Regions from separate parts of the Shewanella sp. SM73 genome, predicted to be linked through region 1. Evidence: predicted binding sites of a transcription regulator. Region 1 holds the regulator's gene; the other holds the start of a gene.
The links. Region 1 encodes LexA, which represses DNA repair genes until DNA is damaged. Its sites were predicted from a motif close to TACTGTATNNNNATACAGTA; they were not measured.
Positions count from the first base shown of each region.

Region 1 (5,401 bases):
TACAAAGTACCTATGTCTTTATGGTTGGTGGTTAGCAGCCAGCGCATGATGCCCTTTGGCGCACCATGATGATGCTCATCATGGGCTGCGGTTTGATCTTGAGTCGTTGTGCTCATCATTATCCCCTACTGTCCATGACTTGCGATATCAGCAGGTTGCACTGTATCGCCGGTATTGTTACCCCAAGCATTGCGTTCATAGGTAATGACTGCTGCAAGTTGCTGTGGGCTAAGCTGTTTGCCAAATGCCTGCATAGCCGTGCCCGTTTTGCCGTGCATCACAATATCGATGTGATTGGCGACTGGTCCAATGGCGATAGCACTACCCACTAGCGCGGGGAAGGCGGGTGGTATTCCTGCACCTGTCACTTGATGGCAGGCAGCACAGAAGGTCGCGTAGACAGTTTCACCTTCGGCCATGAGGGCGTCATGGCTGAGTGTGGGGAGGCTTGCGGGATCGACTGCAGCTGAGACGTCTGTTGCAGGTGTGGGTGTTGGGGTTGTACTGCTTGGTACCGCGGCGGATGTTTGTGCAGAATTGCCGTTCATGTACTCGTTGACGTCTTTGGCTTGCACTGCATCGTCAGTATTATTGCCCCAAGCATTACGCTCGTAGGTAGTCACTGCCGCGATTTCTTGTGCAGTCAATTGCTTACTAAACGCTTGCATGGCTGTACCCGTTTTACCGTTGAGCACAATTTCAAGGTGGCCGCTGAGCGGTCCCGTTGCAATCGGGCTACCTTTAAGGTGCGGAAATACGCCTTGCAACCCTTCGCCATTGGGCTGGTGGCAGGCTGCGCAGTGCCCGAGGTAAACTTGTTCACCTTGAGTCATCAACTCTTCTTTACTTAGGGTTTGTGATAAAGCGGCTTGAGCGGCTTCAGCCGCAGCACCTGCGGCTTGTTTCTGCTCTGTTACCCAAGCCTCAAACTCGGCTTCAGGTAACGCTTGTACTACGATAGGCATAAAACCATGGTCTTTTCCGCAAAGTTCGGCGCATTGACCGCGGTAAATGCCGGGTTTGTCGATGCGAGTCCAAGCCTCATTGATAAATCCAGGGTTGGCATCTTTCTTAATGGCAAAGGCGGGTACCCACCAGGAATGGATGACATCCTCTGAAGTCATCAGAAAGCGGATTTTGCGGTTTATCGGTAGAACGAGCGGTTTATCGACTTCCAATAGATAGTTTTCACCCTTGGTTTCGGTGCCTTCAATTTGTGCTCTGGGTGTTGTCAGTATGCTATAAAAATCAATATCTTGATCGAAATAGCTGTAATGCCATTTCCATTGGGACCCCGTGACTTTTACGGTGAGATCGGCGTTGCTGGGATCTTCCATTGCGATTAAAGTTTTTGTCGCTGGAATCGCCATTAAGATCAAAATGATAAATGGCAGAATCGTCCAAGCGATTTCAACTTTAGTGCTTTCGTGAAAGTGGGACGCGACAGCGCCTTTGGATTTTCTGTGGTTGATCATGGCGTAAATCATGACGCCAAAGACCACTAGGCCTATTGCGCAGCAGATATACAAGATGGTCATGTGCAAGTGATAAACCTTGCCACTGATCTCGGTCACGCCAGGGGTCATGTTGAACCGCATGTCTGCGGCGGTCAACGGTGGTGCGAAAAGCACCACGAGTAAACAATACAACAATTGCTTCACAAGACTTCTCCTCTGCCAATTGCGAATAGCAACTACAAAGAAGAGCAACACAGTAAGTCTCAACTCTATGCAAACTCTTCAGTTCCCAAAAAAGCTTTTTTGACTTCAACGTGCGTTGGCGGCTGTTACTTTTAATCAAGTATTGTTACTGCTGGTAATTAGCCACGCTGGCACATACTGCTGAAATAAATCTGTTCTCTATTTTTAGTGGCGCTTCGAGTTCGATAAATACTCGATTCATTGACCACGGAAGGTGATATATCATCACCGACTTAACCAACCATACTTGCTGTTTAAATATTGATCAAGATCACTTATTTATCTAATTATCTGAAAAATTGCCAAAAAAAAGCCTCACATTCATAGGTGAGGCGGCTTTCAAGGTAAAAAATTAAATGAATATTTAGTGTACAGCGCTAAAAAAAGATTGCTGACCGAAGAGATTGCCTTGCTCAATGCGTACGTCGGCATGTAAGTGACTGTTTACGTCTTCAAGCACTATGCCCATAGCTCTGGCACTTTTAGCCACGATTTGTAGGCGTCGATTATCCCGCGCATCTAATGATTGAGTCCAAGTAATGACTGCACTGGACGTACCACTTGTCAGGGCTTTTTCCATCGCCCACAGGGTTTCGACTTCATCTTTAGCATGTACCAGCAAAACTCTATCCATACGCACACCCGCGTTAGCGAGCGTTTGCTTGTAGCCAATACTTGGTGGGTTGATGAGCACTAACCAACGGCCCTGTTGGCTTAACTGAGCGAGTTGTGCACTCAGATGAATTAATTCTTGGCGACCTTGAGTCTTAGTTGGCATGCAGGCGATAGGCGCATGGTGCCAGTCATAGTCGGCATCACGGACTTCATCGAGCCACAAGCCCGGATGGCGGGGGGCATTGCCAAGTAGTTTATTCATAGCCAATCTCCATTACGGATCACACCGACGGCGAGTCCTTCAATTGTTAAACTTTGGAAGCCTAAATCCACTTTAATCGGGGAGTAATCTTCATTTTCGGCATGTAGATAGACCACATTACCTTTTTTTTCGAAACGTTTAACAGTGACATCGTCATCGACTCTAGCGACAACCACCTGACCATTTCTAGCTTGTTCTACTTTATGAACTGCCAGCAAATCACCTTCGAGAATGCCGATATTCTTCATGCTGTCGCCTTTTACTCGCAGTAAAAAATCGGCGGCGGGATGGAACATGCTTGGGTCGACTTGGTAGTACTGTTCAACATGTTCTTGGGCGAGGATAGGTTCACCCGCGGCCACTTGGCCGATGAGCGGTAAACCTGTTTCAGTCAAATCTTCGATTTCCGCAGGCAGACGAATGCCCCGAGATGTGCCAGGCATGATCTCAATGCAGCCCTTTTTCGCCAACGCTTTAAGGTGTTCTTCAGCCGCATTGGCGCTCTTAAAACCTAAACGGGTTGCGATTTCTGCCCGAGTGGGTGGCATGCCAGTATCGGCAATATTTCGTTTAATTAGCTCTAATATTTCAGCTTGGCGTGGCGTCAAAGGTCTCATGGTGTTTCCTGTTTTTCTATACAGTTACTGTTAGTATATACAGTATTATTTGCAGCGCAAGTATTAACCACTTTTTAGCTATGTTGGAGAGAATTAGCGAATATTACCCATAGTCTGGTATTCTATCGGGCTAGTAAACGCACTTAATTGCATAAGAATAATGCCTAAACACGACTCTCTTTGGTTGAAATCATTACGTTGGATCCAAAAACACTTAGTGCACACTATTGTGGTGCCTCAGGATCCCTTTGCCGATCTGAATCTGGATGCTTCCAGACCCCTTGTTTATGTGATGAAAACAGAATCCCTCAGTGACATAGCTGCTTTGAGCGAAATAACGGCTAAGTTAGGTTTACCAAGCCCTTATGAGCCTCTAGTGGCTAATGGTGTGACTGCGCCTCGGGTTGTCTGTCTTCAAGGACGTAAGCCACTGTTTGGCGAGCGTGCTGGTAATGAGCCTTTCCTCGAATGTTTTATGCGTTTGTTAGCCGTGCATAAGGAACGTCCTGAATTAGATATTCAACTGGTACCCGTGAGCTTGTATTGGGGTCGCACGCCAGGGAAAGAAGACGACACTATGAAGGCGGCCGTATTTGAGCGGGAAAACCCGACTTGGCTGCGCAAGTGCTTGATGATTCTGTTCTTAGGTCGACATAACTTCGTGCAGTTTTCGAATGCCGTATCCCTGCGTTACATGGCTGACGAACATGGCACCGACATGGGGATTGCCCATAAGTTAGCACGGGTTGCGCGCGTGCATTTCCGTCGTCAACGTAAGGTAATGACAGGGCCTGTGCTGCCAAACCGCCAAGCACTGTTTCATTCGTTACTCAAATCTGAGTCGCTGCGCAAAGCGATTCAAGAAGAAGCCGCCAGTAAAAAGATTTCTGAGACCCAAGCGCGCGAGACGGCTATTGAGTACCTCGATGAAATAGCAGCCGATTACTCAGATAGTTTAGTGCGTATTGCCGAGCGTTTCTTAACTTGGTTGTGGAACAAGCTTTATAGCGGGATCAACATTAAAGGCGCCGAGCAAGTTCGCCAGCTGCATCACGATGGCCACGAGATTGTTTATGTGCCTTGCCATCGCAGCCACATGGATTACCTGCTGTTATCGTATATTTTGTATTATCAAGGCATGGTTCCGCCGCACATTGCTGCTGGCATCAACCTCAACTTCTGGCCCGCGGGACCTATGTTCCGTCGCGGTGGTGCCTTCTTTATCCGCCGTAGTTTTAATGGCAACAAGCTGTATACCGCAGTATTTCGTGAGTATTTAGATCAGCTGTTTGCTAAAGGTTATTCGGTGGAATACTTCTCCGAAGGTGGCCGTTCACGTACTGGCCGTCTGTTGGCGCCGAAAACTGGCATGATCGCCATGACGATGAACAGCGTACTGCGCGGTATTGAACGTCCTGTCACACTTGTGCCTGTGTATTTAGGCTATGACCATGTGATGGAAGTGGCGACTTACCATAAAGAGTTAAGCGGTAAGAAAAAGAAAAAAGAATCTGTGTGGCAGGTGTTCGGTGCCATTCGCAAATTAGGTAATTTTGGCCAAGGTTACGTGAATTTTGGCGAGCCTATTACCTTACAAAATTTCTTAAATGAGCGTGCGCCAAACTGGCGTGCTGAGTTGGCCGATGATCCCGAGCAGAAACCAAGTTGGTTAACTCCAGCGGTAAACGTGCTGGCTAATCGGGTGATGACGCGTATCAATGATGCCGCAGCCGCGAGTTCGGTGACTTTGACTAGCTTAGTCTTACTGGCGACAGATCAAAACGCCTTAGAACGTAGTCTGCTGGAGCGTCAGCTTGATTTGTATCTGACCCTACTCAAAAAAGTGCCTTACACTTCTTATACATCTGTTGCCGAAGGTGATGGTAAGCATTTAGTGCAGCAAGGTTTAGAGCTGAACAAGTTTGTTGTTAGTGCCGATCCTTTAGGGGAAATAGTGTCTATCGAAGCGAGTCAGGCTGTGTCTATGACTTACTATCGTAACAATATCATTCACTTATTTATCGTACCGTCATTAATTGCGAGTTGTTTAACCCACAATGAACAGATCCTGCGCCAGCAAGTGGTTTCAATCGTTGCCGATTTTTATCCACTGCTGAAAGCCGAACTCTTCATGGGAATTAAAGACTTACCAGCCTATGTTGAGCAAGTGCTGGATTTCCTGATTGGGCAAGGTTTAGTGGTTGAGA
Region 1 is NZ_JAKKRY010000010.1:68,142-73,542, forward strand. Features, by position in the region: gene ctaD (cytochrome c oxidase subunit I) at 1-116, opposite strand, end outside; gene coxB (cytochrome c oxidase subunit II) at 126-1,661, opposite strand; gene L5M51_RS14525 (cell division inhibitor SulA) at 2,065-2,577, opposite strand; gene lexA (transcriptional repressor LexA) at 2,574-3,194, opposite strand; gene plsB (glycerol-3-phosphate 1-O-acyltransferase PlsB) at 3,355-5,401, shown strand, end outside.

Region 2 (5,401 bases), on a different contig from region 1:
TCAGGCCGTTGAAGCCGTGGGTGAGGCCAGTGTGATTTACATTTATCACGATGTGATTGATGCCATTGGCGATAAAGCGGCAACTGAACACCAAACCTTTAGCGCAGTGCGTAAAGCGATTGAGGAACTGCAAGCGCTGGTGACAAAAGTGATTAATGGTTTAGGGGTGACCCGAGTGCTGGTGACTGCCGATCATGGCTTTTTGTTCCAGCAGGCAAGCCCAGAAGCTGCAGTTAAGTCAGGCTTACTGCATGAGCCCGCTGGCACGGTTGAAGCCAAAAAACGCTATTTACTGGGGCGCAATTTGCCACAAAACGATGAGGTTTGGCATGGCCGGTTGGCACAGATTATTGGTGGCACCACTAATATGGAATGTTATCTACCGCGCGGCGTAAGCCGATTCCATTTTGTCGGTGGGGCGCGTTTTGTCCACGGTGGCGCTATGTTACAAGAAATTTGTGTGCCTATTGTTGAGGTGCAGGAGCTGCGTGGTAAAAAGTTACAGCAAAATGAAAAGCAAAAAGTGGGTGTTGTGCCTGCGCATCAACCCATTAAGTTGGTGAATGCCATTGATAAAGTTCGCTTTTTACAAACAGATGCCGTGGGTGAAAAGTTTATACCACGCAATGTGCGCTTTGGTATTGTGGATGACACAGGTTTAAACGTGTCGGCTATCGAACGGATGATGTTTGAGTCTACATCTTCAAGCCTCGATGAGCGGGTGCAGGACGTGAGACTTAAGTTAACTGGCCAGCAGTATGACCGTAAGGTGCATTATCAGTTAGTGATCACCGATGATGATGAGGGCATTGAACTTGCCCGTTACCCTGTGACCATTGACTTGGCTTTTAGTAATGATTTTGGTTTGTAAGGTCAATTAAAAACCAATCAATCACTAATATCTTATTGATATATAAAAATTAACAACAGGGCAGTTAGTGCCCGCAAGGTGAACGGCATGTCGACACTCGAAAATCACAGTCCTGACGGCGAGTTTTTAAGTAAGGCAGAACAGGCAGAGCCTGTATCTGTGACCCATGTAACCAATAATGTGGTGATCCAGCAAATGGATGTGTATCAGAGCGGCAGTGCGCTCGATGGGCAACATACATCTGATCCAGAGGCAATGCCCAGTATTGGGGCGCCGAAATCGGCAGCCGATGAAATTGCTGAACTGAATTCGGCGGATCTCGATACTCGCCTTAATCGTTTTTTTAAGGGTAAAGTGGTTCGTAAAGACCTAACCAAGCAATTAAAAGAGGGCGCTAACGTGCCAGTGTATGTGTTGGAGTACTTGCTTGGGATGTACTGCGCCTCTGACGATGATGAGGTGGTGCGCGAGGGACTGGAAAACGTTAAGAAGATCTTGGCGGAAAACTACGTGCGTCCCGACGAGGCTGAAAAGATTAAATCGCTGATCCGCGAGCGTGGTAGCTTTAAGGTGATTGATAAGGTGGGGGTAAAACTCAACCAGAAAAAGGATGTCTACGAGGCGCAGTTATCCAACCTAGGCATTAAAGATGCGGTGATCCCATCGAACATTGTTAAGCAGAATGAGAAGCTGCTGACGGGTGGGATCTGGTGCATCATCACCCTCAATTATTTTTATGAAGAAGGCCAAAAAACCTCACCGTTTTCAGTGGCTATGCTCAAGCCCATTCAAATGCCGTCCATGGATATGGAAGAGCTGTTTGCTGCTCGCGCACAATTTTCAACCGATCAGTGGCTAGATGTGCTCATTCGCTCCATAGGTATGGAACCGACCAACTTAAAGCAACGGGTTAAGTGGCATTTGCTCACGCGGATGATCCCCTTTGTTGAAAACAACTATAACGTGTGTGAGCTCGGCCCCCGTGGTACAGGTAAAAGCCATGTGTATAAGGAGTGCTCGCCCAACTCCCTGTTAGTTTCCGGCGGGCAAACCACGGTTGCCAATTTGTTTTATAACATGAGTTCTCGACAAGTCGGCTTAGTGGGCATGTGGGATGTGGTGGCCTTTGACGAGGTGGCGGGTATCACTTTTAAAGATAAAGACGGCGTGCAAATCATGAAGGATTACATGGCGTCGGGATCGTTTTCTCGGGGACGTGATTCGATTGAAGCGAAAGCGTCGATGGTGTTTGTTGGTAACATCAATCAGAGCGTCGAAACTCTGGTCAAGACCAGCCATCTACTGGCACCGTTCCCCGAGGCGATGATCGATACCGCCTTCTTTGACCGTTTTCATGCCTATATCCCTGGCTGGGATATTCCCAAGATGCGGCCGGAATTTTTCACTAACAGCTATGGCCTGATCACCGATTACCTTGCTGAATATATGCGCGAGATGCGTAAACGTAGTTTTTCTGATGCCATTGATCGCTATTTTAAGTTAGGTAATAACTTGAACCAGCGCGATGTGATTGCCGTGCGTCGTACTGTGTCTGGATTATTGAAGCTGCTGCATCCCCATGGTGTATTTGATAAAGAAGATGTGCGCCGTTGTTTGACCTACGCACTGGAGCTACGTCGGCGTATCAAGGAGCAGCTCAAGAAACTCGGCGGGATGGAGTTTTTTGATGTGCATTTTAGTTACCTTGATAATCAGACTCTCGAAGAGTTTTTTGTCAATGTACCGGAGCAGGGCGGCAGCCAGTTGATCCCCGAAGGGTTGGGTAAACCTGGTGTAGTGCATATGGTGACGAAAGGGGGCACGGGTCAACTGGGGCTTTATCGTTTTGAAACTCAAATGACGCCAGGTAATGGCAGGCACTCAACCTCAGGCCTTGGCTCAAATACGCCTGCAAAGGAAGCCATTCGGGTAGGGTTTGATTACTTTAAAGGTAACCTGAATCGGATCAGCGCTACCGCCAAGTTTTCAGAACATGAATACCATCTTCATGTCGTAGAGCTTCACAACTCAGGCCCAAGTACTAAAACTAGCCTGGCTGCGCTGGTGGCATTTTGTTCCATCTTGATGAGCAAACCTGTGCAGGAGCAAATGGTGGTTCTTGGGGACATGACGCTCGGTGGTGTGGTCAATCCGGTAGAAGATCTGGCAGGCAGTTTACAGTTAGCCATGGACAGCGGCGGCAAGCGAGTATTACTGCCCATGGCGTCTGCCTCGGATATTCCAACCGTACCGGCGGAGATCTTCTCCAAGTTTCAAATCAGCTTTTATGCCGATCCTGTAGATGCGGTATATAAAGCACTGGGAGTGAATTAGCCATTTGAGGTGATGCCGACCAGATAAGACAGATAATCTTTAGGTTCTTATACCTCAGATTGTCAAACTAGGCCTGGGGTCTGTCATGTTTAAAAGATCTTCATTGGCTTCGTCTATCGCGTTAACAAGAGAGCTCAGTTTAGGCTAATGGTCCTGCGATGTTGGCAAATCTGGTTGGTTGAATAGAACGTTAAAAGTTTCAAAAGGAGTATTAATGGAATTATCGACCTTTTCTGATTTACAAGTTGCGCTTGATCATTTTAATAATGACTATCCTAGACCACATGGTAAAGTTGAATTGACCGATCTCTTGGATATATCTGTCGAAAAGAATGCAACTTGGCCTAGTAACGAAAGCCCTGGAGTGTATATTTTTTTGAATAGAGAGAAAAAGCTCACTTATATTGGTAAGGCTTCGTTTGGTAACTGCATTGGTGCTAGATTAAATTCAAGATTTTACACAACCTGGGTCCCCAAAAAATCTGAGTCTGAAGGTTGTGTGTATATCACGACGATTCCTCTACCCAGAGAGTTTGCATTTGAAGCTCCAGCAATAGAGGAATACTTGCTTGGGGCATTAAGAACTAGGTCTAATCATATCGGAAGTCGTTAACTAAATCACATGCAGTGGGACTCAGCACATAGATCGAGTTGAGTCATGTGCAATTCATACCACCAGCAATTCACTTCAGGTTTAAGGTTAACTCGCTAAGGAGTAAGCTAATCTCTAAATCAGTAGAGTTAAACTTGCCAGCCGCATGATTACTGCTAAAATAACTGTATATTTAACCAGTGGTGTTAGTTATGCGTATCATACCAATCTATGCAAGTGCAGGGCTCACAGGGTTTGAAAGCCCTGCAGAAGAGTATCGCCAGCTTGGCCTGAGTTTAGATCAACTCCTGATTATTCATCCAAACGCGACCTTTATGGGGTTTGCTCGGGGGGATTCAATGCAGGGCGTTGGCATTTATTTTGGTGACTTGTTGATAGTGGATCGCCATGAAACGGCCCGTGATGGTGATGTGATTGTTGCCAATTATAACGGCGAGTTTGTGTGTAAAATTATCGATAAAACTCGCCGCTTACTGCTATCCGCAAATGAGCAGTTTCAACCTAAACCAATCCATGATTACGATACCTTTAACATCGAAGGCGTAGTCGTGAGTTCAATTCGTTTTCATCGACAAAATCCAACACTCGCTAATCTAAAATGTTTGCTTTAGTCGATGCCAACAGCTTTTATTGCAGCGCCGAGCAGGTGTTTCGCCCTGACTGGCGCGGCAAACCTATCATTATCCTTAGCAATAATGACGGTTGTATTGTGGCGGCTAATCGTCAGGCTAAGGAGTTGGGGATCCCCAAGTTTGCACCTTACTTTGAATTTAAGGACCAGTGCCAAAAATTAGGGGTAATTGCCTGCTCAAGCAATTATGAACTCTATGCCGATCTATCCACCAAGATGATGAGTATTATCGGCCGCTTTGCTCCAGAGCAGCATGTGTATTCCATTGACGAGAGTTTTTTATCTTTTAAGCATTGCCCCGCAATCAAGTCGTTATTTGAACAAGGGCAGTTAATTCGCCGTGCAGTGTGGAAAGAAGCCCGCTTACCCGTATGTGTTGGTATAGGTGCTACCTTAACGCTGGCCAAGCTGGCAAATCACGCCGCCAAAAAATTACCCGGTTATAACGGTGTTTGCGTAATAAATAATGAGCCAGACCGACTCGCTATTTTAAAGTCGGTAGACGTGGGCGAGGTATGGGGGATTGGTCGCCGCATCAGTAAAAAGCTGGCACTAATGGAAATTAATACTGCTTATGATCTGGCAAGAATGCCGGCAGGACTCGCCCGCAAACAATTTAATATCGAGATTGAACGCACCGTAAGAGAACTCAACGGCCAAGCATGTAAACAATGGGATGAGGCAAGGGCAGATAAAAAGCAAATCTTCTCGACTCGCAGTGTGGGTGAACGCATCACCGATTACCAACAACTCCACCAAGCCTTAAGTAAGCATATTGGCATTGCTGCCGCCAAAGCCAGAAGGCAAGGTTCGTTATGTAAAACCATGCTGCTGTTCGCCAATAATTCTCCCTATGATGAGCAGCCAACAGGCGCTAAAACATTAGTTAACTTTCCATGTGCCACAAATTGCAGTGCTGAGCTGACCCGTGCTATGAGTGTCGCCGCCCCTA
Region 2 is NZ_JAKKRY010000001.1:431,937-437,337, forward strand. Features, by position in the region: gene pglZ (BREX-1 system phosphatase PglZ type A) at 1-871, shown strand, start outside; gene brxL (protease Lon-related BREX system protein BrxL) at 1,127-3,205, shown strand; gene L5M51_RS01945 (hypothetical protein) at 3,420-3,818, shown strand; gene L5M51_RS01950 (LexA family protein) at 4,010-4,429, shown strand; gene L5M51_RS01955 (Y-family DNA polymerase) at 4,417-5,401, shown strand, end outside.
Region 2: a site for LexA is predicted at 3,981-4,000, ahead of L5M51_RS01950 (LexA family protein). Genes of this name have one in related genera too.